DNA from 3 places in the Paraburkholderia atlantica genome. Region 3 is predicted to be linked to each of the others. Evidence: predicted binding sites of a transcription regulator. Region 3 holds the regulator's gene; each other region holds the start of a gene.
The links. Region 3 encodes FNR, which switches genes on or off when oxygen is low (the NO sensors DNR and NnrR bind a similar motif). Its sites were predicted from a motif close to TTGATNNNNATCAA; they were not measured.

Region 1 (9,906 bases), 630 kb from region 3:
GGGATTGGGTGTACATCTGCACCATCCAGAATGAGTGGCAATGTGACGCAGTATAAATTAACCGACCGGCCGGTCAATTGAATTTTACTTTCGATCGACAAGTGGAATAGGATCGGGGATACCCTCGGGCGATCTTTTTGCACGCGGGCGAGATTGCTCCACCTCAATCCATCCAGGAGGTAGTGATGTCACGGACTGTCAGGTTTACCGAGGCCGGTGCGCCCGAAGTGCTTCGACTCGTCGAAGAATCGGTCCGCGGCCCGGGCCGCGGTGAAGTTCGCATCAACGTGAAGGCGATCGGTCTCAATCGCGCGGAATCGATGTGGCGCACCGACCGGTACATCGAGCCCGTCCGCTTTCCGGCCGGGCTCGGGTACGAGGCGGCCGGCGTCGTCGATGCGGTGGGCGAGGGCGTCGTCGATTTCGCGCCTGGAGACGAGGTCAGTGTGATCCCGGCGTTCTCGATGAATCAGTACTTCACCTACGGCGAAGTCATCATCGTGCCGGACCATGCGGTGGTCAGGCATCCGAAGTCGCTTTCCTACGTCGAGGCCGCTTCGGTGTGGATGATGTTCGTCACCGCGTATGGCGCGCTGATCGAAGATGCGAAGGTCGGCGCCGGCGACTATGTCGTCGTACCGGCCGCATCGAGCAGCGTTGGCCTGGCGGCGATCCAGCTAGCGAATTACGCGGGCGCGACGTCGATCGCTGTCACGCGCCATGCCGGCAAGAGACAGCAGTTGCTCGACGCCGGTGCCGCCCACGTGGTCGTGACGGACGAGTCGGACCTTGTCGAAGCGATCATGCGAATCACGGATGGAAAGGGGGCTCGCGTCGCTTTCGATCCGGTCGGCGGCCCGAACTTCGCGAAACTGATCGAGGCGTTGTCCTTCCAGGGGATCGCGTATCTGTACGGCGCGCTCGACGAGCGTGCTACGACGCTGTCCGTGCTGCAAATGATCGCCAGGATGAATTCCGTGAAGGCGCACAACATCTGGTTGACGAGTGGCGACCCGACGCGCCGAAAGGCCGCGGTGGAGTTCGTGCTCAAGGGCCTCGAAAGCGGCTCGCTGAAGCCGGTCATCGATCGCACCTTTGCGTTCGACGAGATCGTCGACGCGCACCGCTACCTCGAAACCAACGGTCAGTTCGGCAAGATCGTGGTAACGGTGTAGCCCACGGCCTGGCATTACCCTGAGCAAACTTTCCTTGCGTTTCAGGACACCACATCGGCGAGCGGCCGCCTCGGCGCATGACGGACGCGCGGGCCGCGCCCGACGCGAAGCAGGAGCTGCGGAAACGCGTCCGTGTGCAACAGCGTCCGCAGCCGCTCGCGCAGCGCGTCCACTTCGATCGGCTGGTTCAGGTAGGAAGCGGTCAATCCCGCCGATGCCGCGACCAGCAGCATCCGTTCGAGTGCCTGTCCCGTCGCGAGCCATGCCTCGCGATCGTCGCGCATCGTCGCGATGCCGACCATCAGCGGCGAGCAATCCACGAGGTGCTGGTGCGTGGCCGGCTGTCCCGCGCCCGCGTCGAACACGCGGACGGCCAGGCTGACGAGCGGCGCCGCGAAATCGAGTAGCGCGCCGACAGCTGTACCGTAAGCGGGCATGCCATCGTCGCGTCGTCGCGGGTGAATCCAGCTGGCGAGCTCGCGCCTGAAACGTGGGTCAGCGAACTGCGCTTGATCCGCATCGGTGATCAGTTGCGCGAGCGCCTCGCGCGCGGCTTTTTGCTCCACGCAGCAGGCAAGCGCGCCTTCGTCGTCGCAGGCATCGCCGAGCTTGCGTTGCAGTGCGGCGGGCACAGGTTCGTCGAAGAACGGCGCACGCGTCGTCACGCGCGCCGTCAGCGCGTCGAAAAGATCGTGCAGGTGCGGGTCGCGAGGTCCGTCGCGCGACACGCGTACGAGCGCCACGATGTCGGGGTCCGCTTCCGCTGGAAACAGTGTGATCGCATAAGCGAGACCGAGGCGGCACAGCGCAACGCGAAGATTGAACAAAGCGGCGCCGCAGCTCATCAGAAGTTCGCGATCGAAAGGATCGACCACGGGAAGCGCGCGCATGCGGTCGGCGCAGATCTGTACGGTCTCGCCGTCGACGATGAACCGCCACGGTTGCGTGTTGTGATTCGACGGCGCGAGAACCGCATAGTGCAGCGCAAAGCGCAGCTGCTGTTCCACTGGCGTGGAGGCGGGAAAGTGCGGTTCACCGATTTCCCAGGCATCATGTTGCGCGGCATCGCTCATCTCGAAGTCTCCTGTCGGATCAGGGCCGCAAGCACGCGGTTCGTGTCGTTATCGTGTCACCGGGCGCCGTGGCAGGGAAGCACTACAAATCGTTCTCGTCGTCGAACAGCTTATGGCGGATCGCATAGCGAACCAGCCCGTTCTCGTTCGGCATCTGCATTTTTTCGAGGATGCGCGTCTTGTGCGTGCTGATCGTTTTCACGCTGACGCAGAGTTCGTTGGCAATCTCGGTGATGCTCTGGCCTTCGACGAGGCGCCGGAAAACGTCGAATTCGCGGTCGGACAAGCGCTGGTGCGGCAGCGCGTCGGCGGGCTCGTTCAGAGTCTGCGCGAAGCGTTCGGCCATCGCGAGACTCACATAGACGCCCCCTGACGCGACTTTCGTCACCGCGCCGACCAGTTCCGCGCTCGCGCTTTCCTTGGTCAGATAGCCCGACGCGCCCGCCTTGAACGCGCGCACCGCGTATTGCTGTTCGGCGTGCATCGTCAGCACCAGAATCCGCAGATCGGGTTTTTCCTCCTTGATCTGCTTGATCAGTTCAATGCCGTTGCGCCCCGGCATCGACAGGTCGAGCACGAGCACGTGTGCCTGGGTCGCGCGAATCAGCGCGATCGTCGTCGCGCCGTCGCACGCTTCGCCGGCTACCTCGAAGCCGTTCGTTTGCTGCAGGATATGGCGCAGTCCGTCGCGCACGAGCGTGTGGTCGTCGGCCAGCAACACCTTGATCATGGGGTGATCTCTTCCGGTTGCATTCCATGGGCAGGGAAACCTGAAGCAATCGCGAAGTTCGCGCTTTGCGCTGAGTCGATGCGCATGGAATCGCCGGGCATCGACGCGCGTTCGCGCACGCAAATCGATTTTAGTCGGCTTTTCGTGACCGTTGGCTCCAGCGGGCTCGCGATCGGCGTGTCGTTCACGATCCATCGTCGGCTATCTGCGGCCCGCCTTTGACCGCGGCTGACTCAGGTCAATCACGCCGCTTCGCGTCGGAATACGATGAGCCGATGGCAAACGACGCCGGCCACGAACGACCGCGGCGCGAGCAGACACGCACTGACCGATTGCCCGGCTAACACGCGGCATTCGTAACACGCGAGGCAGCCGCGACGGCTTCCATGCGCGGCTGCATCCACTCGATCACCGCCCGCCAGTACTCGGGCGAATCGAACGCTGCCATCGGTACCGCGGTGTCGAACGACAAGGTCAGCGCCTGTTCCTCCGGCGTCAGTGCGTCGGCGCTCGCGAGTTGATGCGCGAGCGCGGCGGTGTCCGCGTCGGACAGATCGCGCGGACCAAGCCGGCGGGCTTCGATGCGTTGCGCGAGCACCGCTGGGTCGGCCCGAAAGTCGAGAATGCGGGCCGGTACGCCAAGCCGTTCGGCGAGCGCGAAAAATGTGCTGCGGTGACTCGATTCGAGAAAGGTCGCGTCGACGATCACGCTGTGGCCGCTTTGCAGCACGCCGTGCGCGAGTCCAAGCAGGTGATCGTAGATCGCGTGACGCGCAGCTTGCGTGTAGTGTTCGGCGCCGAGCGTCATTTGCGCGTCGGACACCGGCCGCATGCGCTTGCGTTCGGCATCGCTCGACACGCGTACCGCGCCGCACAGGTCCGCGAGGGCGCGGCTCGCGACCGATTTCCCCGACCCGGAAAAGCCATGACATAACAGCAGAACGGGTCCCGATTTCTGCGTTTGCTCTCGCGCGACCTCGAGGTAGCGCAGCGCCGGTCGCGGGACGGTGACGTTGCGGCCAGGCACGTACCCCGCTTTCAGACACGCGACCCACGCCCGCACCAGCGCCCGATAAGCGATGTACAAAGGCATCAAAGACAGCGCCGCATAGTCGCCCGAGGTTTCCAGCCAACGGTTCAACAGGCGATTGGCCAGCCGGGGTTCCGCTCGCGCGCGCAGGTCCATCACGAGAAACGCGACGTCCGCCGCGACGTCGATCCAGCGTAGCGCATCGTCGAAGTCGATACAGTCGAACATCGCGATGGCGCCGCGCCAGCGAACCACGTTGTCGAGATGCAGATCGCCATGGCAGCCGCGCACGAAACCCTCGGCGCGGCGCCGCTCGATCAGCGGCGCGAGTTCATCGAGCTGTCGCGCGCACCACGCGGCAAGGCCGGGCAGCGCGGGATGGCTGCAATTGGCCAGCAGCGGTGCGTTGATCGTTTCGACCTGGGTTCGCACCAGCGTCGCGCTGCCGTAGCGCGACGAGGGCGCGTTGCGGGGTGCGCTCAGGTGATAGTGGGCGAGCCGCTTCGCGGCGCCGTCGATGTCGCGCGGCGTCAGCGCTCCGTTCGCCGCGAGACTCGAAAAGAGCATCGCCTCGTCGAAGCGGCGCATCTTGACCACGTGCTCGACGGCCACGCCGCCAGCGCCGAGCGCCAGCACGCCGGCACGGCGCGCAATCGGTATCACGTCGGCGTAGAGACCTCGCGCGAGTGGCCGGTTCAGGCGCAGCTGGGCTTCGCAGCAGCGCTCGCGTGTCGCGGCCGAGGTAAAGTCCGCGAAGCCTGGTGCGACGGGTTTGATGATCTTGTACGCGAAGCGCCCGGCGAGATACACGATGGATATATGCGTTTCGATCCTGACGATCCCGCCCGCCGGATGACGGTAGCTGCCCGGCCTGCGCAGCGTCGCGTCGAGTCCGCGCAGGCTGCGACGCGCGGCGCGCAATCGGTTGGCGACATGCCGGATGCCGTGAAGTGTGGCATCGGCTCGGCGTGCGGAAGGCTTGCGGCTCGGCGGCGAACTCATGCCAGCCTCCATGTCGCGACGAGCGGCGCGCCGGGCCGCGCGTGATGGAGAAACACGAGCGTCTGATTCGTCACGGTTGGACCTCCAGGTAGCGGGACGGCCAGCGCCAGTCTTGCGCGCGAGCCGAAATCGTCTACCCATTTAAGTCATCGCGTATGGTAACCGGCTTGATCTGTATCAACGAGGCGGTCAAGCGAACGATACCGGCGTACGCTTCCATATGAGGTGGAGCGGGGGCACCGTTTGACCCCGGTCGAACCGCGTGCGATTGTGGCAGCGTCGCGCGGGTGGAGCAGCGGATGAAGCAATTCGATATTTTCAATGGCGATGCCGACGGCATTTGCGCGCTGCATCAGTTGCGGCTCGCCGAGCCTGCCGACACCATCCTGATCACCGGAGCCAAGCGCGAGGTCACGCTGCTGCACCGCGCGAACGCGCAGCCGGGCGACAGCGTGACCGTGCTGGATATTTCGCTCGATGCGAACCGCGGTCCGCTCATGGCATTGCTGGATCTTGGCGTAAAGATCGACTATTTCGATCATCATTTCTCCGGTCCGATACCCGCAAACGCGTTGCTGACGACGCATATCGATACGTCACCGGATATGTGCACGGCGCTGCTCGTGGACCGCCATTTGCAAGGCCGGTACACGCGCTGGGCGGTGGTCGCGGCCTATGGCGACAACCTGCATCCGGCAGCGCATCGGGCCGCCACTGCGTGCGCGATCAGCACGTCCGACGAGCGTAAACTGCGCGAACTTGGCGAAGCGATCAACTACAACGCGTACGGGGACAGCGTAGGCGATCTTGCAGTCCAGCCAGTCGACATGTATCGCGCAATTCAGCCCTATTCGGACCCGCTCGAATTCATTGCGTCGACCAGCGTGCTGCCCGAACTGCAGACGCGGCGAACGGAAGACCTCGAACTGGCCTTGGGACTCGCGGAAGTCCGGCGGCTCGCCAATGGAACGCTGCACATTCTTCCCGACGCCGCGTGGGCGCGACGCGTACGAGGCGATTTCGCCAATCTCGTCGCACGACGCGACCCGGCGCGAGCGCACGCGGTGCTGACGGCCGGCGCCGATGGCCGATACACAGCGAGCGTTCGGGCGCCGCTCGATTACCCGGACGGCGCCGACATCCTTTGCAGGAAGTTCGGCGGAAACGGCAGGGTCGCTGCGGCGGGTATCGACGGGCTCGATCGCGCGCGGCTCGACGAATTCGCGGCCGCGTTCAGCACGGTTTTTTGCCGCGAATCTCGTGGGGCGGGTTGCCGCTAGTTCGATGCTGCATCGTCGCTTGGCGGGCTTGATGCAAGTCAACAATGGCCGGCCGCTGCGCATCGATCATTGGGCTGTACTGGAACCGGGGGCTGATCATCAGTGGCTGGTTCTTTTTGATTGGCGCATCGCACGGCGGATCGACGCATTGCAACAACCGGTCGACACGCCGAGCGAGCGGATTCGAAGTGGGTGCCGAAGGGAGCACGGCGACGCGTCCTTCAGCGCCTGTCCATTGCGTCGCCTCGTGCCTGCCTGCGTCGGTGTGCGGCAGCGCAGCGCACTCGAAACGGAGATCACTATGCAAGCCTCGGACATCATGACGACCCAGGTCGTGTCGATCGCACCGGACAGCTCGGTCTACGACGCGGCAAAGCTGCTCGCCGACAGCAAGATCAGCGGCATGCCGGTTCTCGACGACACAGGCAGCGTGATTGGCATCGTCAGCGAGGGCGACCTGCTCCGGCGCGTCGAAACTGGCACCGAAACGCCGCGGCGCTCGTGGCTCGCCCAGTTCATCGCGCCTACGCGACAGCTCGCGGTCGAGTATCTGAAGGAGCGTTCGATTCGGGTACGTGACGTGATGAGCGCCCCCGCCGTCACCGTCGACGAATCCGCGCCGCTTACTGCGGTCGCCGAACTGCTCGGGCGCAAGCACATCAAGCGGCTACCCGTGTTGCGCGACGGCAAGCTCGTCGGCATCGTCAGCAGGGCCAATCTGGTGCGCGCTCTCGCGAGTTGCGCGCCCGCGCAGCTCGATGCGCAACCGTCGGACGAGCAGATTCGCGCCGCGATCATGAAGGAACTCCACGGACAACGTTGGGCGCTTGATGCCGACGACCTGATCGTCACGGATGGCGTCGCACATTGCTGGGGTCCGATACGCTCCGAGGAAGAACGCCAGGCGATCCTCGCCGCCGCCGCGCGTGCGCCAGGCGTAAAGGAAGTAAAGGATCATCTGGAATATCCGGTCCCGTTCACGCCGATGTGAACAGGGGCGCCTCCGCTCGGACCTGCGAGCCCGGTCCATCGCAATCTACGGATGTCCCGTGGGCGGGGCGCTTCGGTCACGTCACCGGGCCTCGCTGTCCAGCAGCGCATCGAGCTTGTGAAGGCGCATCTCCCAGATCAGGCTCAATGCATGAAAGGAGTCTTCCAGTCCCTGCAGGCAGTGTCGCGCAAAGGACTGATCGACTCCGCCAACAGCAAGTCCATGCACGAGCGCCCGTTGCCGCAGCAGACGTTGATGGGATATGGCGACCCGGGCCCGAGTGGCGGCTTCGCAGCGGATCGCCGCGGACAGCTCCGTCGATTCCGCGTCTTTATGCGCATTCGCCTCCGCGGCGCGGGCGAATGCATGATCGCGGAGTTCGGTAACCTCTCCATTCATGACGACGTCCATTGTCTGTATTGCGGATCATGCAGCGCCAGGAGTCAGCTCTGAGATTGCCCGGTATCTGAATGTGTCGTGGCGGCGCCCCCCGTCTGCTGCTCTGAGGCGGGGGCGGTCCGGCGCGCGGGGATCGCCAGCACCGGGCGGGTGGTGCTGCGCAGTATCTGTTCGGCCACGCTGCCGAGCGGTGCGTAGCCGGGGCCGCGTCGACCGTGCGTGCCGATCACGATGACATCGGCCTCGAGCTTCGCCGCGGCGACCTCGATGCGGTGAGCGACGTCCTCCTCGGGGCGCACCAGATCATCGATTTCCGGCGTGCCCTGCACACCGTGCCGCGCCATGGTCCCGACGCAGTGCTTCATGAGCCGTTCGCCGTCCTGCCTGAGCGCCTCACGCATGGCTGCCGCGTTGACGCCTGGCACTTCGGGAAGCATGACCGGCAAATCGATGACGAACAGCGGATGCAAGCGCGCGCCGGTATCAGAGGCGAACTGCAGCGCTGTCGCGAACGCCTGGGCGGCGCTCTCGCTGCCGTCCACCGCGACCAGAATGTTGGAGAACATCGTCGGCCTCCGCGTCTCGCGTGTTGTCGGTATTCATGATCGGCCGCCGATGCGGATCGACTACTGACCTACGTCAATCGAAATGCGCTTTCATGGCCTTGCATCGAGGAACGCTTGATGCTCGCGATTGATGGCATAGTGACTGAGGCAACGCGCCCCGGCGTTGCGGGGGAGAAAACGTGATGGGCAACCGGTTTCGCGACCGCACCGACGCTGGCAGACAGCTGGCCCACGCACTGCGCGACTATCAGGGCCGCGGCGATCTGGTCGTGCTGGCGCTGCCGCGCGGCGGCGTTCCCGTCGCGTTCGAAGTCGCGCGGGAGTTGCGCGCGAAGCTCGACATTCTCGTCGTCAGAAAGCTCGGCGCGCCTCAAGACGAGGAACTGGCGATGGGCGCCATCGCGACCGGCGGCGCCCTTCATCTGGAAAGGACGGTGCTTCGCGAACTGCAAATCAGTGACAGCCAATTGAGCGATGTGATCGCCCGCGAAAGGGCCGAACTCGCGCGCAGGGAACTGGCGTACCGTGGGGACAGCCCGCCGGTGGCAGCGCAGGGTAAGACCGTGATCGTGGTCGACGACGGCATCGCGACAGGGGCGTCGATGCATGCGGCAATCGACGCACTCCGTGGCAGAAATCCTGCCCGGATCGTGGTGGCGGTCCCAGTGGCGCAATCCGATGCGCCGATGGCATTCGAAGGAATCGCGGACGCGTTCGTCAGCGTGTTGCAGCCGGACTTGCTGATGGGGATCGGCGGGTTCTATGTGAATTTCGAACAGACGACCGATGAAGAAGTCCGCGCGTGTCTCGCTGCGGCGCGCGGCTGCGAGCCCGAGCAGAGCTCGGACCCGATCGGGTGAAGGCGCGGCGAACGGATACACGGCGGCAGGCCGTGTCGAACGTGGGGCATGTATCGTGAATACAGGAACCATTTGTACGCGGGACGTCACCGTCTGCAGACGGCAAGCGACGATTCTCGAGGCCGCGCAACTGATGCGCGAACAGCATGTCGGCGACATCGTGGTGGTTGAGACGATCGGCGGGCGTAGCGTGCCCGTCGGGATGTTGACCGATCGCGACATCGTGTTGGCGATCGTGGCCAAACAGGCCAACCCAGAGAAGATCTTCGTGAACGACGTGATGTCGTCGCCGCCGGCGCTCGTCGACGCGGGCGATGACCTCTGGCTTGCCGCCTCGCGAATGCGTCTGAACGGCGTGCGACGCCTGCCGGTCGTCGACGCCGCGGGCGCGCTGACCGGCATCGTGTCGCTCGACGATCTGCTCAGGGCGGTGGCTGGGTTTCTGTCGGAGCTGGCGCTGGTGACGGATCGCCAGCCCCACATCGAGCAGAAGACCCGTGCTTGACCCAAACGCGGCTCATGCATTGACCCGGATCAATATCCGCGCCGCCAGGCGCCGTAGGCTTGTAAGTGGAACGCCGGTCAGACAGCGGCCCGCAACGCGACGCAATCGACCGGATGCAATTCGACTGTCTTGATCGAAGGCACCGCGAATCATGGAAGACGCTCTCGAAAGGCGCGCGCTGCTGCTTCATCTGGGGCGCGTGATGCAATTGATCGTTCGACTCGACGATATGGCGCCGAGCGCGGCAACCATTGGCGAGCTGATCGCACGACACCCGATTCTCGATGACGAGCCG
Region 2 (9,906 bases), 140 kb from region 3:
TTCAAGCCCGCGGACATCATCGATGAAGACCCGTTCAAGGCGAAGCTATACAGGCGTTATGGCGAGTTGTTGTCATGGGTCACCCGACGGCGCGTGCTGGTGGTCATCGGCCTCGTTGCGCTGACGGTGCTGGCGGGCTGGGCGTTCCGTTTCGTCGAGCAGAGCTTCTTCCCGGCGTCGACGACGCCGATCTTCTATGTCGATATGCGTTTGCCGCGCGGCGCCGACATTCGCGCGGTCGTCGAAAAGAGTCGCGAAGTCGAGAAGGTGCTGCTCGAGCATGCGGACGTCACCAACGTGCAGACGTATATCGGTTCGGGCGCGACGCGCTTCTTCCTTGTCTACGATCCGGAGACGCGCGATCCGTCGTACGCGCAGTTCATCGTCGGCGCGAAGGATCAGCGCCTGATCGACGTCATGCTTCCGAACATCGAAGCAGATCTGAAGAAGCGCTTCCCAGAGCAGCACTGGACGGTGACGCGGCCGAACTTCGGGCCCGGCGGAGGCGCGGCGATTCAGGCGCGCTTCTCCGGTCCCGATCCGGCCGTGCTGCGTCGCTTGTCGCAGGAAGCGCAGGACGTGCTGAAGGCCGACGGCCGTATCATCGCGATCCGCGACGACTGGGAGAACCCGATCAGCATCGTGCGGCCGGATTTCGACGAGTCGCGCGCGCGCTCGCTCGGTGTGACGCGCCGGCAGGTCACCGACACCATGGCTTATGCAACCGAAGGCCTGCGCGCGGGCATCTATCGGGAGCGCGATCAATTGCTGCCGATCGTGCTGCGCTCGCCCGACTACACACGCGGCGTCGCGGGCCTGCAGGACCTGCAGGTGTTCAGCGCGGGTCTGCGCCGTTACGTGCCGCTCGGCGACGTGGTCAACGGCTTCACGGTCGGGACCGAGGAAGGTCAGATCGCGCGCGAGGACCGGATTCGCACGATCACGGTATCGGCGAACCCTATCTATGGGCAGAACAGCGTCGACGCCTTCAACCGCATACGCTCGGGCATCGAGAACATCAAGCTGCCTTCGGGTTACCGCTTCGAATGGGGCGGCGAGCACGAATCGTCGACGCGCGCGCAGCAGAGCCTGTTCCGACAACTGCCGCTCGGCTTCATCGCGATGGCATTGCTGGTGCTGATGATGTTCGGGCGCCTGAAGCCCGCGCTCGTCGTGCTGCTCGTCGTGCCGATGTCGATCTGCGGCGTGACGCTCGGACTGCTGCTGTTTCGTGGCGCGTTCGGTTTCATGGCATTGCTCGGTCTATTGAGCCTGATCGGCATGCTGATCAAGAACGGCGTCGTGCTCGTCGAAGAAATGGATGCGCAAATCGCCGCCGGCGTGCCGCGTATGCAGGCGGTGACGCACGGCGCGATGAGCCGTCTGCGTCCGGTAATGCTGTCGGCCGGTACGACGGCGCTCGGTATGGCGCCCCTGTTGTGGGACCCGTTCTTCAAGGACATGGCGATTACGATCATGTCGGGCCTTGCTTTCGCCACCATACTGACGATGGTCGCCGTGCCGGCGCTGTACTCGATGCTGTTTGCGATCAAGCGGGCGGAATGGGAGCCGGGCCGACACCCGGAAGCAAAATGATCCGCGCGCGCCCTTGTCTTCTCGCCATCGCGGCGCTGCTGCTCGAAGCAGGTTGTTCGGGTTCGTTGCAACTGGAAAAGCCCGCCGCGTTTCCGCCGCAGTATTCGGAGGCGCAACAGGGCGCGGCGACACCGATGTCCGCGCAGGATCTCGCGGCATGGTGGACCCAGTACAACGATCCGACGCTGAACAAACTGATCGAAGTCGCGCTCGCGCACAACTTCGACATCGCTACCGCTTATGCACGCGTCGATCAGGTGCAGGCCGGGATCCGGCTGGCTCGCTCGCAACTGTTGCCGTCGGTCGGTGCGAGCGTCAGCGGCGCTAAGTTCCACGGCGGCGAGACTCAGCTCGAGTTCGCGCAGTTCCTCGGCATCACCAATACCGATGCGCAGTTCTGGCGAGTCGGGTTGCAGGCGCAATGGGAGATCGATCTGTTCGGCCAGGGACGCTCGCGGCTCTCGGCGGCACGTGAGCAGGTACGCGCGGCCGCGGGCGATGCGCAGGCGGTGCGCCTGAGCGTGGTGTCGGGTGTCGCGAATCTGTATGTCACGTATCGCGGGCTGCTGCGTCAGCGCACGATCCTGCTGCAGAGCCGCGCAATCGCGGACGACTTCGTCGACATTGCCGAAAAGAGCTTTACCGCGGGCCTCGTGATGAGTACGGACATCGAAGCGGCGCGCGCTGGCCGCGCCCAGGTCGATGCGCGTATGCAGGACCTGGAGAACGGCATCGCACAGGCGCGGTTGAATTTGCAAAATCTTTGCGGCGTGCAGCCAGCGGACTTCGCCGGAGTCCTGGATGAAAGCGACACGCTGATGACCGCACTGCCGCACATCGAGCCCGGCCAACCCGTCGATCTGCTGATGCGGCGCCCGGATCTGATCGCGGCGCAGGCGCGCGTGAATGCGGCGGTCAGACAGTCGGATGTCGCGCGGCTCAACTACTGGCCGACCATATCGCTAAGCGGCATGCTAGCGCGCAATGGGTGGGAGTTCGCGGGTCAAAACCTCGGGGCCAGCACGTTCTGGCTATTCGGCGCGGCGATGGCGATGCCGCTGATCGACTTCGGCGCGCGGCGCTCGCAGGTGGAGTCGTCGGATGCGCAGGCGCAGCAGGCGATGTTCAATTACGAAAAGACCGCGCTCGGCGCGTTCTATGACGTCGACCGTGCGCTGGCGCGTTTGAACCGGCAGGATGAGTTGTTCAAGGCGCGCAATGAAGAAGTCACGCGTCGTGCCGCGCAGCTGAGCCAGGTGCGACGTCGCTACGAACTCGGCGATACCGGCCGCGTCGATATCGATCAGGTGCGGGTTGCGCTGCTCGAAAGCCAGTCGTCGCAGGCGAGGGAAGAGGTCGGCAAGCTGCAGGCACAGTTCGCGTTGTTCAGGGCGATGGGGGGCGGCTGGTTGGCCAATCCGCCAGTGGCCTCGAATCAACCAGCATCGATGGCGCCCGCGCCCGCCACCGCGAACGCACCGGCGCCGGCTTCACAGTGAGAACGATCGGGTGAATAGCTTCACATCGCATGCGCGATGAATTGCATCAACGCGTAGCAAGCGTACTCGCAGGCCGTTGGCTTCAGTCGGGAGGACTAACAGGAGATGCGCGGCGTACGCGCACCGGCTCCGCGTCAGTCCCTTTCTGGAAGAAATCAGCTTCTCTGAAGGGTGAACGATGACAACCCAGGTCGAGACGAAACTGTCGTTACCCGCATTGACCGCGATGGTCGTTGGCTCAATGGTGGGCGCCGGGATTTTCTCGTTGCCGCGCAATTTCGCGCGTGCGACCGGACCATTCGGCGCGGTCATTGCATGGTGCGTGGCGGGCATCGGCATGTATGCGCTGGCGCGCGTGTTCCAGGCGCTCGCACAGCGACGGCCCGAGCTCGATGCCGGTGTGTTCGCGTATGCGCGCGCGGGCTTCGGCGATTATGCGGGCTTTCTATCCGCATTCGGCTACTGGATGGCCGGCTGCTTCGGCAACGTGTCGTACTGGGTGCTGATCAAATCGACGCTCGGCGCTTTCGTCCCCGTCTTCGGTGAGGGCAATACGGCGACCGCGATCATCGTGTCGTCGGTGGGCATCTGGCTGTTTCATCTGGTGATGCTGCGCGGCGTTCAGCAGGCCACGATGATCAACACGATCGTGACGGTGGCTAAGGTGATTCCGATCGTGCTGTTCATCGTGATACTGATCGCGCTGTTTCGCGCCGACATGTTTCACGCAAATCTGCGGGAAGGCAACGATCAGCTCGGCAACGGCCTGTTCTCGCAGGTTCGCGCGACGATGCTCGTCACCGTCTTCGTGTTCGTCGGCATCGAAGGTGCAAGCGTGTACTCGCGCTACGCGAAAAAGCGCTCGGATGTCGGCGCCGCGACGATCACCGGCTTCGTGGCCGTACTGTGTCTGCTGGTGCTGGTGACGCTGCTGCCTTACGCGACCTTGCCGCGCGCCGATCTCGCGGTGATGCGCCAGCCGTCGATGGCCGCGGTACTCGGCGCGCTGCTCGGCCCATTCGGCGTCGTGTTCATCAGCGCGGGTTTGATCATTTCGATCCTCGGTGCGTATCTCGCGTGGTCGCTTATCTGTGCCGAGGTGCTGTTCGCCGCCGCGCGCCTCGAGACGATGCCGCGCCTCTTCGCTCGACAAAACGAGCGCAAGCTGCCGGTCGCCGCGATCTGGCTCACGAGTACCGTGGTGCAGTGTTTCGTCATCAGCACGTACTGGTCGACCGATGCGTTTGCGCTGATGCTCAATCTGACGAGCTCGATGGCGCTGATTCCTTATTTCCTCGTGGCCGCATACGGCATCAAGGCCGCGCGTTACGACAGTGGACAGAATGGCGGCACCTTGAGCGGAGCGTTGCGCACCGAGTATTTCGTCGCGATGTTCGCGACGTTCTATACGGCCTTTCTGCTGTTCGCGGGTGGTCTGAAGTTCCTGATGCTATCGGCGCTGCTTTATGCGCCCGGTACGGTGCTGTATGTGGTGGCCAAACGCGAGCGCGGCCTGCGGGTGTTTTCGAAAGTCGAGTGGGTCATCTTTGCCGTTGCGGCTTGCGGCGCGATCGCCGCGCTGATCGGCCTCGCGAGCGGCACGATCGTCATCTGAGCGGTCGATCATCGTAGTCGCGCGAGCGCGGCTCGGTCGGAACGTGTTCGCGGGAGAGCGATCGCAGCATGGACAAGCGCGTCAGACTTTCAGCGCCGGGCCTGATGGCGATGGTGATCGGCTCGATGGTCGGGGTCGGCGTCTTTTCGTTGCCGCAGGCGCTCGGCAAATACACCGGCGTCGTCGGTTCGTTGATCAGCTGGACCATCGCCGGCTCCGGCATGCTGATACTCGCGCTGATCTTTCAACGGCTCGCATGGCGCAAGCCGGAACTCGACGTCGGCGTCTATACGTATGCGCGCGTCGGGTTCGGACGCTATACGGGATTTCTGTCGGTGTTCGGCTACTGGTGCGCCAGCTGTCTCGGCAACGTGGCTTATCTCGTGCTGATCAAGTCGGCGCTAGCGATCGTCGTGCCCTCGTTCGGCGCCGGCAATACGTTTAGCGCGATCGTCAGTTCCTCGCTGATGATCTGGGTGTTTCACTTTCTGATTCTGCGCGGCGTGAAGGGCTCGTCGATTGCGAATGCGTCGATGACGGTCGCCAAGCTGCTCGCGCTCGGACTGTTCGCGGTGCTGGTGCTATCGAGCGTCGAACGGCAGATGTTCATCGCGAATCTGTGGACCCATCCCAAGCCGTCGGCGATGGGGCTGTTCGATGAGGTGCGCAAGACGATGTTGGGGACGGTCTTCGTGTTTCTCGGCGTCGAAGGCGCGAGCGTTTATTCACGGCATGCGCGCGAACGGCGCGACGTCGGCGTCGCGACCGTGCTCGGCTTTCTGTGCGTGCTTGCGTTGATGGTCATGGTCACGTTGTTGTCGTATGGCGTGATGCCGCTCGGGCAGTTGGGCACGCTGAAAAATCCGTCGATGGCTGGCGTGCTGAGCGCCGCGGTCGGCGCGTGGGGCGCGATCGTGGTCAAGCTCGGCCTGTTGATATCGGTACTCGGCTCCTATCTCGCATGGACGCTGCTCGCCGCCGAAATTCTGCACGCGGCGGGCAAGAGCCGTACGATGCCCGCGTTTCTCGGCCGAGAAAACCGCAACCACGTACCGGTCGCCGCGCTATGGATGACGAGCCTCGTGATCCAGGCGTTTCTGATCGTGACGCTGTTTTCGAAAGAAGCGTTCACGCTGGCCAAGGAGTTCACGACGTCGATGAGCCTGATTCCATATCTGTTCGTCGCCGGCTATGGCTTGAAGCTGGCGGCGAGCGGCGAATCGTATGCGGGGCAGCCGTGGTCACGGCGCGTCGATTTCGTGCTCGCGCTGATCGGCTGCGTCTATGCGCTCCTTCTCGTGTACGCGGGCGGTCTGCATTATTTGTTGATGTCGACCGTGCTTTACACGGCGGCGACCGCGTGGTTTTACCTCGCCGAGCGTCGCAAGGGGAAGCGGCCTGTGTTTACGCTGCCGGAACGCTGGCTGTTCATCGTGGTTCTGCTTACCGCGCTGGTCGCGTTCGCCGATCTCATGCGCAATCACTTCGGGGTTTAAGGTTCCCTTAAGGCGTGCCCCACACTTAATCTCGCCTGTCGCCGTTCGCCCTGCGAAATGGGGCAATGGCTGCCGCGAACTTTTCCTTGCATCGACCGGCAAGGGCGGGCAGGTCGCCTTCTTCCGTCCGCCCCGCGTTGCCATCACGTCCATGAACATCCACCGAATTCTGGAGTAGGCCGGTTTGTGGCCCACGTTTCCACGCGTCCTCGTGCTCGAGTTCCTTCATCAGCACCCGCGCGAGTATTTCAGTGCGGAGATTGCCGCTCTCGAGCGTGTCTGTAGACCACCTTGACCCACGGACTCCCTGTACCGGAGACGCATATAGGAATTCGCTGATTTTTTTCCCTGTTAGCGCCCCGTAGTATCCGCCTAAGTGCAAGGCGGGAATCATTGAATTCCTCGCTGCTGAGCGGGGCGCGTTGCGCTATTCCGTCTTCACGATGGTGCATGCCGGGTTGCATGCGAAAAATTGCTTTGGTTTCACCAAAGCACACCGACCTGCTCAGCGCTTTCGATTGATTTAAAAGAATAGTGGTCTGGGAACCTTCGACAAGTGGCATGCGCGAGATGTCCAGCGCCTTTCTCGTCATGTAACGGCGCGAAATGACATCGTACTTTGGTAACAAAGCATGCAGGTGTGTCGGCACGAGAAGGGTATTCACCAGCGTGGTATGGAGTCCGAGTGAGCAAAATCAGGGTGGCTATTGCCGACGATCATCCATTCATTCTGCTCGGCGTCGAGCAACTTCTTCAGCGTTGTCCGGACATGCGGGTCTGCTTCAAGAGCGAAACTATTGGGCAGCTTCTCCAACTGTTGGTGGAAGTGCCCGTCGATGTGCTCGTGTGCGACTACGAATTCGAAGGCGATCCGTATGCCGATGGTCTCAATCTTCTTGACCGGATCCGGCGTGTCGCTCCAGCCATACGCGTAGTTTTTCTGAGCACGCATTCTTCCACGCACATCATTTCGGCTGCGCTCAATGCGGGGGCGGCCGGTTTTGTCGGTAAGGGGCCGGAGGGCTTTGTCAGCCTTACCGCTGCCATTCGTGCCGCCAAAAATAAGAGCGTCTTTCTGCCTGATTCCATTGCGAGCAAGATGTTGCGCGCAAAGACGCGCGCAGCCGAAGGCGGATCTTCTCTTCATTTACTATCTAAAAATGAATCGACGGTCGTGCGAATGATCTGCGACGGAATGTCGATCGCCACAATTGCCGAGCGGCTCAATCGCAGTCCCAAGACCGTTAGCAATCAGAAGAACGCTGGCATGAAGAAGCTGGGTGCCAGAAACGACGTGGAACTCGTCACGATCGTGCGCGAGTGGTCTTGCTCGTAGCGATTGCCGAAATTCTCAGGCGAATTCAGTAGTTCTCGTAGCGCCTTTCCCTGTCGTATGGTCGCCCTGACATCGATTCAGTTCGATGAATCGACGCACCGTTTGTCGGCTGTCCAATGTGGTCTTTCATTTTGGGTATCGGCCCATTAACACTGATCTTCTTCAATGACATCATTCCTCTGCCTTGACGATCGCTGGGAGCTCCGGCGTCACAAGGGGTGTAGTTTTGAAATAGCAACAAAGAGGAATCCAATGAAGAAACAAGTGACGCAACTCATGATCGCGCTGGCTGGCCTGTCCGTCACGCCGATGGTTTTCGCTCAAGCTGTACCGGGCGCAGGTCAGGTAACGTTTAACGGCGAACTGTATGACGACACCTGTGTGATCAACTCGGGTGACGAGGACCAAACGGTCACGCTGCCTCGCGTGTCTTCGCAGACGCTGCCTGCCGCTGGCTCCGTCGGCGGCTCCACGCCGTTCAACATTTCCGTGTCGAATTGCCCGGCGACGCTGACACAGGTCGCGGCGCATTTCGAGACCACGAACATGAACCCGGTTACGCGTAATGCCGTTAACCAGGCAACCACCTCGCCGGCCGGGAACGTCGAAGTTCAATTGCTTGATCACAATCTCGCGAGTGGCAAAGCGTCGGTGCTTCCGCTGGGCAGTACGGGCGAGTTCGTTAATGTCGGGACCGACGGTACCGCAACGATGTACTACGCTGGCCAGTACTACGCAACGAACAAAGCCACGGCCGGTTACGTGACGGCTGTTGTTCGCTACACGTTGGCATACCAGTAAGCCAATCTGAGCCGAATGGCATCGGGTTGCTTTTCTACTTCGAAGGCAGCCCGACGTGGCATTCCGCTTATCTGTTGCGTGGAGGAGCGAGTGTCTCCAGTAAAGTTCCCAATATTGTTCGCCGCAGCTGTCGCCTTAACTGCGGCTTCATTTGCCGCACAAGCTGCTATCACCATTACCGGTACGCGAGTTATTTATCCGGCACAAAATCGCGAAGTCAACGTTCGTTTGAACAATGTTGACAGTCGTCCGGTCTTGGTCCAAGCGTGGCTGGACGACGGCGATGCGGCAGCTGCGCCGAATGAAATCAAGGTGCCGTTCACGTTGCTGCCGGCCGTTTTTCGGGTCGAGCCTCACAGAGGTCAGGCGTTGCGCATCATGTTCGCGGGCGGCGACATGCCGAAGGACCGTGAGTCCGTCTACTGGCTAAACGTTCTGGAAATTCCCCCCAAGCCTAAAGACGCTGATGACCGGAACATGATCCAGCTCGCGTTCCGTACGCGTATCAAGATGTTCTACCGGCCCGCATCATTGCTAGATGACCCAACGGCGGGGCGAGCTCAACTGAAGTGGCATGTTGAGTCAGATGACAAAGGTCAGACGGTCGTTCGTCTCGACAACCCGTCGCCCTACTTCGTTTCCGTCGGAACGGCAGAAGTAGAAACGGCAGGCAGCAAGGTTGCACTTTTGCCCGACATGGCACCCCCGTTCGGACACGTCGATCTCCGTCCGCAGGATGGAAAGCTGGATATCAAAGCTCCTGCCACGGTTTCCTTCACGGTTCTGAACGATTTCGGTACAGCGATCAAGGACTCGGCGGAAGTGACAAGTGCGCACAGCGCGGAAGCGCAAAAGAATCAATAATTGGAATACGGGATGTCGGGCGTGCGGAATAGTAAGACAGCAGTTGAAAAAGTATTCAGTAATGTCCCTTTCCGGTTTCATCCACTGGCGTGGGCTGCAATCGTAGCGTCGGGCTGGATCTTTTCCGCGAATTCCGCGCTCGCCGCATGTGCTCCGGATTCGGGCGGCGCGACGCCGCCCAGTGACTGCTCTGCGTCCGAGCTGCCGCAACAGGAAGTCGATGCCAACGGAGACGCCGCGCATACAGATGCGTCATCTGGCATGCCGGCATCGAATCGGCACTCTGCGGAGGTTCCGCAAGAAGTTGAGTTCAATCCCGCGTTCTTTACGGGCAACGTCGCCGATCTGTCGCGCTACACGCGGGGCAATCCCGTTACTCCAGGCATTTATCCGGTCGAACTGATCGTCAATGGTAAGAAGCGTGGACGCTTCGATGTCGTGTTTCAGGCGGTGCCGGACACGGATATCGCAACGCCCTGCTTCACGACGTCCAGCCTGGACCGGGCTGGCGTAGATACAGAGCGCGTAATCGAGCGGTTAAAGGAAGCCGGAAGGGGCGACCTCGACGATACGGATGCGTCGTCGCAATGCGTGCCGCTGGCGGAAGCCGTACCAGGATCGCTTGCGTCGTTCAACACCGCTGATCTGCAGCTCGATCTGTCGATTCCACAAATCGAACTGCGCACGGAGGCTGCCGGT
Region 3 (9,906 bases):
CTGCGAGCAGATTAACTAGAAGGAAGCGATCGAACCATTCCATTCATGACTGAGTTGGGAGATGTTTAAGGATAGGTTCTCATATACGTCGGTATAGGTTCGTGACGAGCGACTTTCCGGAAGCGCGCGTGAACGTATGGAGGCGGAACTCATACGTTCATATACTGGTGGACACCCTTGACGGGCACTATTCTGACGATGCCGAGCGAGGCGTACCGCGACGCAGCTAGACAGCGGGTCACCGTGGCGAATTCCGTCATGCTCATCGAGGCATGGTGCTGGCTGTCTGTCGATGGCGCGTTCGGCTGTGGTACGAAGCCGCCAGTACAGGAGAACGGATTTGAGCGCGCCCGCAATCGACCCACCCAACACACTCGGCGTATGCATGAGCAGGTCCGCGAGGCTGTCCTTTGCCGCGTCGTCGCGGGCGCTTTGGCTGCTGTTCGCGGCCGCCTGTGCTTACGCTCCGTATGCTGCGCATGAAGCCAGCTGGGACATGCTCGTGCGCGTCGGTCCGCCGCTCATGCTGCCGGCCGTTCTCGCAGTGGCCATTGCGGCCCTGAAAGTCGTGGAGCTGCGCGTGTACCTTCAGCGCATGACGGCGGTCATCGCGCGCAATCCTGGCGACGCAACGGAGTCGGTCTTGCCCGAAGGGATGGGACCGTCGGCCATCGCGCGTCTCGCTCGCGCGTTCAACGTATGTACGCGCCATCGCGCCCGGCGGCAGGCCGAATTGCTTCATGTGCTCGCCGCCTATGCACACGATCTGCGCACGCCGCTCACGCGCATGTGCATGCGCTCCGAACTCGTGGAGGACCGTGCGGTCAGAGACGCGCTGGCTCGTGATCTGGCCGAGATGGCGGAATTGGTAGAGGGCAGTCTTGCCTGCGCGCGCATGCAGTGCAGCGCACTGGAGCCCATGCGTTCCGTCGATGCGGACGGCCTGCTTGGCGTGCTGATCGCCGACTATCGCGACGCGGGACGCACCCTCGAACTCGAGGGGCGCGTAGGGCGTCCTGTGATGACGTGTCCTCATGCGTTGCGCCGCGTGCTCGCGAACCTCATCGACAACGCGTTGCGCTATGGCGCGGATGTGCGTCTTAAAGTGACCGTGCGCGCGCAGAGCCTCGTGCTTGCCGTCGTCGATTCCGGACCCGGCATCGCTCCAGCCCGTCTCGAGACAGTGTTCTCTCCGTGGTACCGCGCGCCCGAAACGGCGGCTTCGACGCACGGCTCCGGCCTCGGGCTCGCCATCGCGCGACGCCTGACGCTTGCCATGCACGGCGAACTCGAACTCGAAAATCGCTGCTCTGGCGGTCTGGAGGCACGTGTGACGCTGCCATTGGCGACGGCCTGACTCAGCGGGTGTTCAGGGGGTTACGACGCCCCGATTCAGGCGCCTTCGTCGGTTGCGAATACGCTGTTTTCCGGTTCGGTCTGTTCGACGTCGATGCATTGCACGCGCCAGTGGCCGCACATCAGATTGCGTCCGGGTTCCGCGCACCACTGCACGCGACCGACCTCGCCTTCGAACGGCCCGTCGGGCTGGTTCAGATCGAGTCCCTCGAGCACGCAGACCGGCACCGTGCTATGCGGCGCGCACACGAGCGTATTGCCGCAATCCACATGCAACGCGCCCCATTCGGGCAACTCGAGCCCGAAATGACCTTCGCGCGACCATTGCCGCGTGTCCTTGTCGAGCCAGAGAATGGCGAAGGCCATCGGGTTGACACGATCGAACGTGTCGAGATGAACGGTCAAACGCATGACAAGTCTCCGCAATATAAACGACTGATTCGCATTGCCGCCGCGATGACGCGTCGGCAGCGGGCCCGATGCGTGCGCATCGAGTCCTTATTGGCTGAGCACCCATTGCACGAGCGTGTGCGCGTCCTGCGCCGACAACGGCCCGCCGCGCTCGGCCGCCGGCGGCATCGGCGTATCGCCCCAGTGCGCCTTGCCGCCGAGCCGCAGCTTGTGCTCGAGCATCGGCTGCGCGTTCGGCACGTTGCGATAGTGCTCGGCGATCTGCTGGAACGACGGCGCCAGAAACGGCGCATCGCGCGTATGGCAAAACATGCAGTGCTGCTGATCGACGAGCGCGCTCGGCTCTGGTTCGCCGTAGGCGAGGCCGGCCGTCAGCGCGAACGCCGCGCCCACGAGCAGACAATTTCGGATTCGCGCAATCACGGCACGGCTCCCCTATCAGGAATAAGATCAGTGTACGGGCGGCGAAACGGCCCTTATTGACCTCGATCAAACGGTGCAGGGCAGCGGCCGATCGCGCGACACAATGGCGCGCCTATGCTGATGAGAGCGGTGTCGCCGCCGAAGCGTCTGAAGGAGAAACCCGATGCGAGCGATGGTGTTCGACGGCAGCTCGGCGACGTTGACCGAGCGGGAAGTGCCGGATCCGCGGCCCGGTGCCGGCGAGATCCTGATCGACGTTCATGCTTGCGGCGTGTGCCGCACGGACTTGCATCTGGTCGACCGCGAGCTCGAGCATCCGAAGCGGCCGGTGATTCCAGGCCACGAAATCGTCGGCGTGGTGGCCGAAGTGGGCGGGGGCGTCAGCGGTTTCGAAGTGGGCGAGCGGGTCGGCGTGCCTTGGGTCGGGCGCACCTGCGGGCACTGCCGCTACTGTCTGTCCGCCCGCGAAAATCTCTGTGAAGACGCTGGTTTCACCGGCTACACGATCGACGGCGGCTATGGCGAGCGCACGGTCGCCGATAGCCGCTACTGCTTCCATCTGCCGCCGCACTACAGCGATATCGAGGCCGCGCCGCTGCTGTGCGCGGGTCTGATCGGATATCGCACGTTGAGCACGGCGGGCGATGCCGAACGGATCGGCATCTACGGTTTCGGCGCGGCCGCGCATCTCGTCGCGCAGGTCGCGCGTCACCAGCAGCGCACCGTCTATGCGTTCACGCGTCCCGGCGATCACGCGGCCCAGCAACTCGCGCTGCGCCTCGGCGCGGCATGGGCGGGCGGCAGCGATGAGACCCCGCCCAGCGAACTCGACGCCGCGCTGCTGTTCGCGCCGGTCGGCGCACTGGTGCCGCTGGCGCTGCAGGCGGTTGCGAAAGGCGGCGTGGTGGTGTGCGGCGGCATTCATATGAGCGACATTCCGTCGTTCCCTTACGCGTTCCTGTGGGGCGAGCGGCGCGTCGTATCGGTCGCAAATCTGACCCGCGAAGATGGGCTGGCATTCATGCGCAACGCAGCGGAGACCCGGCTCGCGATCGAGACCACCACCTACCCGTTGCGCGACGCGAACCGCGCGCTCGACGACCTGCGCAACGGCAAGCTGATCGGCGCGGCCGTGCTCGCGATCCGCTGATGATCCGCTCGCGAGCCATTGGCGCTTGATACAGATCAAGCCGCCCGCCGCGCCCGCGTTCATCATGTAAGCGCGCACCGTTGGGGCCCCCCGTCACGGGCCGAGGCGCGGCGCGACGATCCGAGGAAAGCCGATGAACACTGCTGCCGAGCGCAACACCTTTCACCGCGTGATGATCGCGTCCGCGGGCGGCGCCGGACTGGCGCTCGCCACGCGCGTCGCGCAGCAGTTCGTCGCCGCGGATGCGCGCTTTCGTCTCGTCGATATCGTTTGCAACCCGGCCGCGCTTTATCCGACGCTGATGCTCAGCTATCCGGACTGGTGCGAGGCGCATCGCGCGATGCTGCACGGCGCGCAGGCCGCGCTGCGGGACGCGGTGATCGCGCTGCACGGCATCGTCGCGGCGACCGACGCCGAGATCGTCGATCTGACCGCGCTGCATCAGGGCGCGGCCGAAGCGCTCGCTCACACGGCGGCGCAATGGGACGCGGATCTGGTCGCGGTGGCCGCGCATCCGCGCGAACATCGCTGGGGCGGCCGTATCGATCCCGAGGAGTTGGTCGCGTCGATCGGGCGTCCGGTGCTGTATATGCCGGCGAGGTCGACCGATGCGACCGACGCGAGCGTTGCCGCGGCGGTGAACCGCGTGCTGGTCGCGATCGATGGCAGCGACACCGCGCTCGACGCGCTGCGCACCGCGCTCGCGGTCGCGCCGCCCGACGCATGCATCAAGGTCGTCTACGCGGCCGACGACCGGTTCGCGTGATGCGAATGGCTGCCGTTCGAAGTCGTGTCGCAGCATCGAATCGATGTGTTGCGGCGCGGTGCCGCGATGCTCGAACAGAGCCGGCGCCCGACCGAAACCGCGCTGCTCGAGTTCGACGACGATTCCGGCGATGCGTCGACCGCGATTCTCGACGAAGCGCAACGCTGGCACGCGGACCTGATCGTAATGGGTTCGCACGGCATGCGCGGCACGCCGCATCCGTTGCCGGGGCACGTGACGTCGCGCACGCTGCGTGACGCGGCTTGTCCCGTGCTCGTGTGTCCGCGCGATCCGTCGTCGTTGCGGGCGGATGCGGTGCTGCGCGGCGAGTGGCGGGAGCCGTATCTGGGCAGTGCGGGCGGGCCTTTTTATCTGTAGCAGGGGCGCGCCACGCGCGTTGACAAATCCAACCTCAGTGGAGAATCGGCATGTACCAACATATTCTCGTCGCGCTAGACGGCAGTAGCTTCTCGAAACGCGCGCTGAAAGAAGCGGTGAATCTGGCGGCGTTGACGAAGGCCGTCGTGCATCCGGTTTATGTAGTCGACAAGACGCCGATCTTTTCCTATGCCGGCTATTACGACCCGCTCGCGCTAGTCGAAGCATTGCGCCAGGACGGCCACTCGGTGCTGGAGGAAGCCGAGCAGGCCTGCGCCGCCGCCGATGTGCGTTGCGGGCCCGCGATGATCGAGTCGGAGAGTCTGTCCGACGACGTTGCCACGATCGTGCTGCGCCACGGCGAGCAGGTCCACGCCGATCTGCTCGTGCTGGGCACGCATGGGCGGCGCGGCGTGCGGCGCCTCGTGATCGGCAGCGTGGCGGAGCGGGTGCTGCGTTTCTCGACCTGTCCGGTGCTGCTGATGCGCGAGCAAAGCACCGAGGAAGAGCCTGCGGAGTAATCCGTACAGTGGGGCGCGGCAGCGTGTGAGCACTACACCAGCGCGTCGGCCGGTATCTGGATCGAGATCCTGAAACCCTGGCCCGGCGAGCTGGTGAACGACACGTTGCCGCGCAACTGCCGCACCCGTTCGCGAATGCCAAGCAGCCCAAATGAAGATGTTCCCTGCGGCTGATCCAGCGCGGCACCCACGCCGTCATCCTCGATATCGAGCGATACGATCGGGCCCGCGCAGGACATGTCGATGCGTACGCGCCTCGCCTTCGCGTGCCGCGCGACGTTCGTCAACGCCTCCTGAACGATGCGAAACAGCGCCGTCGCCGCGAATTCGCCGCATACCGGTTCGGCCGGTTCGAGATGCACGCTCGAGCGCACGTTGTAGCGCTTCGTGAAGTCTTCGGCCAGCCAGTCGAGCGCAGCGGCGAGTCCGAGGTCGTCGAGCAGCGGGGGCCGCAGATCGGCGGCGATGCGCCGCAGCGAAGCGGCCATCCAGTCGATCTGCTTCTGCAATTCCTGCGTCTGCGCGGCGAGCGGCTCAGTATCGGCTTGCTTATTCAGCTTCGCTTCGAGTAGCGCGACGCTCATTTTCAGCGCGGTCAGCCGTTGGCCGAGATCGTCGTGCAGTTCGCGCGCAATCCGTTTCTGCTCGTTTTCACGGGCGATCTGCACGTGCGTGGATACCTGACTCGCGCGTTCGAGTTCCGCGAGACGCATGCGCTCGGTCATGTCGCGGGTGACCTTGGCGAAGCCGAGCAGCGCACCCGACGCGTCGTGCACGGCGGACACGACCACGTTGGCCCAGAAACGCGAACCGTCGCGACGCACGCGCCACCCCTCGTCCTCGGCGCGGCCTACGGCTGCGGCGGTTTCCAGTTCGCGTGCCGGCTTGCCGGCCGCGATGTCTTCCGGGGTATAGAACTTCGAGAAATGCTGGCCGATGATTTCTTCGGGCGTGTAGCCCTTGATGCGCTGTGCGCCCGGATTCCAGCTGGTTACGCGGCCGGCGGGGTCGAGCATGAAGATCGCGTAGTCCTGCACTGCTTCGACCAACATGAAATAGCGATCCTCGACGGACACGTCCGACTCGGACGCGGCACCGGTGAAGCAGGAAGACTCGCCGCTCGATAGACCCATCGCTCCTCCGGGCGGTCACGCAAGGTCGCATACCGCAACGCACTGAGTTATATCAGTTCAGGAGCGCTTGTTCTACCCGGCATGTCCCGCGAACGAAGGCGAGGCGAGCGTCGCGCCGGCGCTCAAACCCGAGCCAGTCTTTCCGGGTCTTCGATGCGGATCGTTTTGCCGTTCGCCATGACGAGGTGCTCGCGCTGAAACTTCGAGAACATCCGGCTCACCGTTTCGAGCTTCATGCCCAGAAAGCAGCCGATCTCCTCGCGTGTCATGCGCAGATGAAACTCCGCCGAGGAAAAGCCGCGCGCCTTGAAGCGCTTCGACAGGTTCAGCAGGAACGTTGCGACGCGCTGTTCGGCGGTCATCGTGCCGAGCAGCATCATCTGGCTCGATTCGCGCACGATCTCGCCGCTCATCATCTGATAGATGTGATGCTGCATCGGCTTGATCTCGCGACAGATCGCCTCGAGCTGCGCGAACGGAATGATGCACACGACGCTATCTTCGAGCGCGATCGCATCGCAATTCTGCTTGCCCTCGCCGATGCCGTCGAGGCCGAGCGAGTCGCCGGCAATCTGGAAGCCGGTCACGTGCTCGCGGCCGTCGCGATGCATGACGACGGTCTTGAATGAGCCGGCGCGTATCGCGTAGATGCTTTGAAACTCGTCGCCCGCGCGGTACAGCGCATCGCCGCGTTTGATCGAGCGCGTCGAGCAGATCAACGCGTCGAGCCGGCTCAGTTCGTCCGGTGTCAGCTCGGGCGGCATGCAGATCGCGCGCATCGCGCAGGTGGAGCAACGCGTCACGGCGTGGCGTGCCGCCGCGGTGCCCGGCGCGACGTGGATCGGTACGACGTGCGAGGTGCGAGGCGCGTCGTGGCGGGGTTCACGGACTGCGGCAACTTGCATGATCGGCTCCTGGCGGTCAGACCCGATGCGCACGACGCGCATAGGCTATCGCTTCGATGGCACGGCAGGCGAGCTCGAACTCCGAGGTCTTGTCGAAGAAGAAGTCGGCGCCCGCCGCTTCGCACGCGCGGCGAAACGCCGTCGCGACATGATTGGTCAGCACGATGCTGACGATGGACGGCCGCACCCGCGATAGCGCAGCGAGCAGCAACAGGTTGGTCTTGCCGGAGAAGCACGGGTCCAGCACCGCGACATCGGCTCGGCTCGCGACGATGTCGTCGAACGCGTGCTCGACGCCCGCGGACTCGCCGGCGATTTCGATGCCCGGGATCAGCGCGATCAGGCAAGCAAGCCGGCGCCGGACCTCGGTCGCATCGTCGACGAGAAAAACTCTCGATAAGGTGGCTGACGGGGCGGTGTCCATACCGACCAGTATTGGCGACCCGATCCTGGAAATAAATCGGCGGCGCTTTAAGCGGCGCTAGGAGTTCAGGTAGTGGTTGTAGGAGTATTCCTAGTGTGTTGCTGGCGATGTCGGTTTCGTCGAGCGGCGGCCCATTGACCTGCGTCAAGCCGCGCGGCGGCGCGCGCTTCACACTGTCGGTGCACACGCGCGACGGCACCATTTCGGGTCATGCCAGCGCTTTCAGAGGGAGTCCGACATGTATGCACGAATTCTGGTTGCACTCGACGACAGTCCCAGCGCGCAGCGCGCCTTCGCCGAGGCGCTGAAGCTCGCGAAGCTGACGGGCGCCACGCTCGAAGCCTGCTGTGTGGTGGGGCACGGCAAGTGGTCGGACAATGCCGACGTGGCTTTCGAGCCGGAACCGGCGGGCGCGGCACAAGATTTCGCCAGCCGCGCGCTCGATGGCCCCCGCGAGCTGTTGCGCGAGGCGCAGGTGCCCGGCGGCGTGCGGGTGATCGACGCTTACGCCGAAAACGTGTCGGCGGTACTCGCGCGCGTCGCCGACGAAATCGAAGCCGATCTGATCGTGATGGGCACGCACGGCCGCCACGGCGTGCAGCGCTTTCTGCTCGGCAGCGTCGCGGAGTCGCTGGTGCGGTCAACCGACATACCGGTGCTGGTCGTGCGGCATGACGAACAAGGCCACCCGAGGCCCTGAAGCACCGCGTGGCGCAGCGGCCGGTTGCTAGCGGCTCAGGTGAGTCCGCCGTTGGCGCGGGCCGGGGCCGGCTGGACGCTCGCCGCGCCGCTCGCCTGCGCGGGAATCATCAGCACCGGGCAGCTGGCGCGGCGCAGCACGCGCTCGGCGACGCTGCCCAGCATCAGCCGTTGAAACCCGCGGCGGCCGTGCGTGCCCATCACGATCGCGTCGGCGTGCCATTCGCGCGCCGTCTCGACGATGCGATGCGCGACGTCTTCGCCGGCGGTCGCGGCTTCGACGGTGCGAGCCGTGCCCTTGACCCCCCGCGCGGTCATCCGGGCCTGGGCGTCTGCCGCGATCCGCTTGCCTTCCTCGATGAACGCGTCCTCGATGGTGGAAGGATCGAAGCCGGGCGCGTCGTAGGCGATGACGGGCACGTCGATCACGTAGAGCGGCATCAGCTCGGCGTCCGCTTCGGCGGCGAGGGTCAGCGCGGCGTCGAACGCTCGCGAGGCGGTGTCGCTGCCGTCGAGCGCGACGAGTAGGCGGTGAAACATGGCGGACTCCTTAAGCGCGCACTTCAGTGCGACAACAGCACTGGCACGGTCATCGACTCGAGCATCGTGCGTGTCGCTCCGCCCAGCACGACTTCGTGCAGACGCGAATGCGCGTAGGCGCCCATCACGATCAGGTCGCAGCCGAGGTCGGCCGCCTGCGACAGCAGCGCGTCGCCGACCGGCGTGCCGTCCGCGACGCTCAGCTCGCGCACATCGATCTTGACGCCGTGACGCGCGACGGTGAGTGCGATGTCGTCGCCCGCGGCGGTGCCCTGCGGCGGGCGATCGGCCGACGAATGAACCGTCAGCAGCGTCACTTTGGCCGCGTGCGCGAGGAACGGCAGCGCGTCGTGGATCGCGCGGGTCGCTTCGCGGCTGCCGTCCCACGCGATCAGCGCGTGGCGGCCCGGCGCAGCGAAGGTGCCGCTCGACGGCACCAGCAACACCGGCCGCCCGGCCGACAGCACGATGTGCTCGACGAACTGTTCGGCGACGAACGCCTCGGGGTCGGTCGGGTCGGTCTGTCCGAGCACGATCAGATCGGCGACACGCGCATAGGGCGGCACGACGTCGTTCGCGTAGCCGTTCGCGGCGATCCATTGGCCGTCGACGTTCGCGCGCGCGAGTTCCGCGCGAAACAGCCGCTCCAGCGCGCTGGCACGCTCGTGCCGCAGGCGCTCGTGCTCGGCGTAGTAGTCGGCGGTGCCGGCCATCACGAAGAACGCGTGACGCGGTGGCACGTACGTCGAAAACAGGCCGGTCAGCGTCGCGTGAAAGCGGTGCGCGAGCTGCAATGCGACCTCGAGGCGCGGATGTGCACGAACGCTCGTATCGAGGTGAACGAGAATGCTTTTGTAGCTCATCGCCAAAGCTCCGTGACAGAACGTGGGGAAACGGGCGCAGGCGGGCTCGCGCCCGCCGTCAAATGGAGTCTATTGGCCCGGCGGGCGAGGCTGTTGATGCAGATCAAGCGCGGGCCGTCGCGCGCTCAAGACGGTGGCAGACGCGCTCGACGGTTTGCAACCGCGCCTGGCAATCCTATGCTGTGCTCTGGAGGGCAGCGATGATGGCTTCCGAATCCGATGCGCCGCTCGGGCGCTTCGCTTCACCATGGACCTCGACGGCATCCGGACAACCCGCAGGCTGGTTCGATTACGCGTCGGCGTATCAGACCACGCAGGGCGCCGCGCGCGAGTACGC

Region 1: a site for FNR is predicted at 8,310-8,323, ahead of BC1002_RS33190 (universal stress protein). Genes of this name have one in related genera too.
Region 2: a site for FNR is predicted at 3,132-3,145, ahead of BC1002_RS30915 (basic amino acid/polyamine antiporter). Genes of this name have one in related genera too.

The regions. Positions count from the first base shown of each region.
Region 1 covers NC_014119.1:1,238,920-1,248,825, forward strand. The annotation lists gene paaA (1,2-phenylacetyl-CoA epoxidase subunit PaaA) at 1-16, opposite strand, end outside; gene BC1002_RS33155 (zinc-dependent alcohol dehydrogenase family protein) at 186-1,175, shown strand; gene BC1002_RS33160 (Acg family FMN-binding oxidoreductase) at 1,217-2,248, opposite strand; gene BC1002_RS33165 (response regulator) at 2,331-2,978, opposite strand; gene BC1002_RS38125 (hypothetical protein) at 2,975-3,166, opposite strand; gene BC1002_RS33170 (bifunctional aminoglycoside phosphotransferase/ATP-binding protein) at 3,319-5,010, opposite strand; gene BC1002_RS33175 (hypothetical protein) at 5,310-6,290, shown strand; gene BC1002_RS33180 (CBS domain-containing protein) at 6,592-7,281, shown strand; gene BC1002_RS37055 (siderophore related no-ribosomal peptide synthase) at 7,363-7,692, opposite strand; gene BC1002_RS33190 (universal stress protein) at 7,725-8,246, opposite strand; gene BC1002_RS33195 (phosphoribosyltransferase) at 8,429-9,106, shown strand; gene BC1002_RS33200 (CBS domain-containing protein) at 9,162-9,611, shown strand; gene BC1002_RS33205 (hypothetical protein) at 9,763-9,906, shown strand, end outside.
Region 2 covers NC_014119.1:724,782-734,687, reverse strand. The annotation lists gene BC1002_RS30925 (efflux RND transporter permease subunit) at 1-1,596, shown strand, start outside; gene BC1002_RS30920 (efflux transporter outer membrane subunit) at 1,593-3,095, shown strand; gene BC1002_RS30915 (basic amino acid/polyamine antiporter) at 3,274-4,710, shown strand; gene BC1002_RS30910 (basic amino acid/polyamine antiporter) at 4,779-6,206, shown strand; gene BC1002_RS30900 (response regulator) at 6,892-7,542, shown strand; gene BC1002_RS30895 (fimbrial protein) at 7,795-8,343, shown strand; gene BC1002_RS30890 (fimbria/pilus periplasmic chaperone) at 8,434-9,207, shown strand; gene BC1002_RS30885 (fimbria/pilus outer membrane usher protein) at 9,469-9,906, shown strand, end outside.
Region 3 covers NC_014119.1:585,691-595,596, reverse strand. The annotation lists gene BC1002_RS30330 (sensor histidine kinase) at 386-1,357, shown strand; gene BC1002_RS30325 (DUF3564 domain-containing protein) at 1,393-1,767, opposite strand; gene BC1002_RS30320 (c-type cytochrome) at 1,855-2,190, opposite strand; gene BC1002_RS30315 (zinc-dependent alcohol dehydrogenase family protein) at 2,354-3,340, shown strand; gene BC1002_RS39185 (adenine nucleotide alpha hydrolase family protein) at 3,474-4,106, shown strand; gene BC1002_RS39180 (universal stress protein) at 4,131-4,484, shown strand; gene BC1002_RS30305 (universal stress protein) at 4,535-5,005, shown strand; gene BC1002_RS30300 (PAS domain-containing sensor histidine kinase) at 5,038-6,138, opposite strand; gene fnr (fumarate/nitrate reduction transcriptional regulator Fnr) at 6,261-7,043, opposite strand; gene BC1002_RS30290 (response regulator) at 7,060-7,467, opposite strand; gene BC1002_RS30285 (universal stress protein) at 7,706-8,167, shown strand; gene BC1002_RS30280 (universal stress protein) at 8,203-8,706, opposite strand; gene BC1002_RS30275 (universal stress protein) at 8,730-9,569, opposite strand; gene BC1002_RS30270 (hypothetical protein) at 9,770-9,906, shown strand, end outside.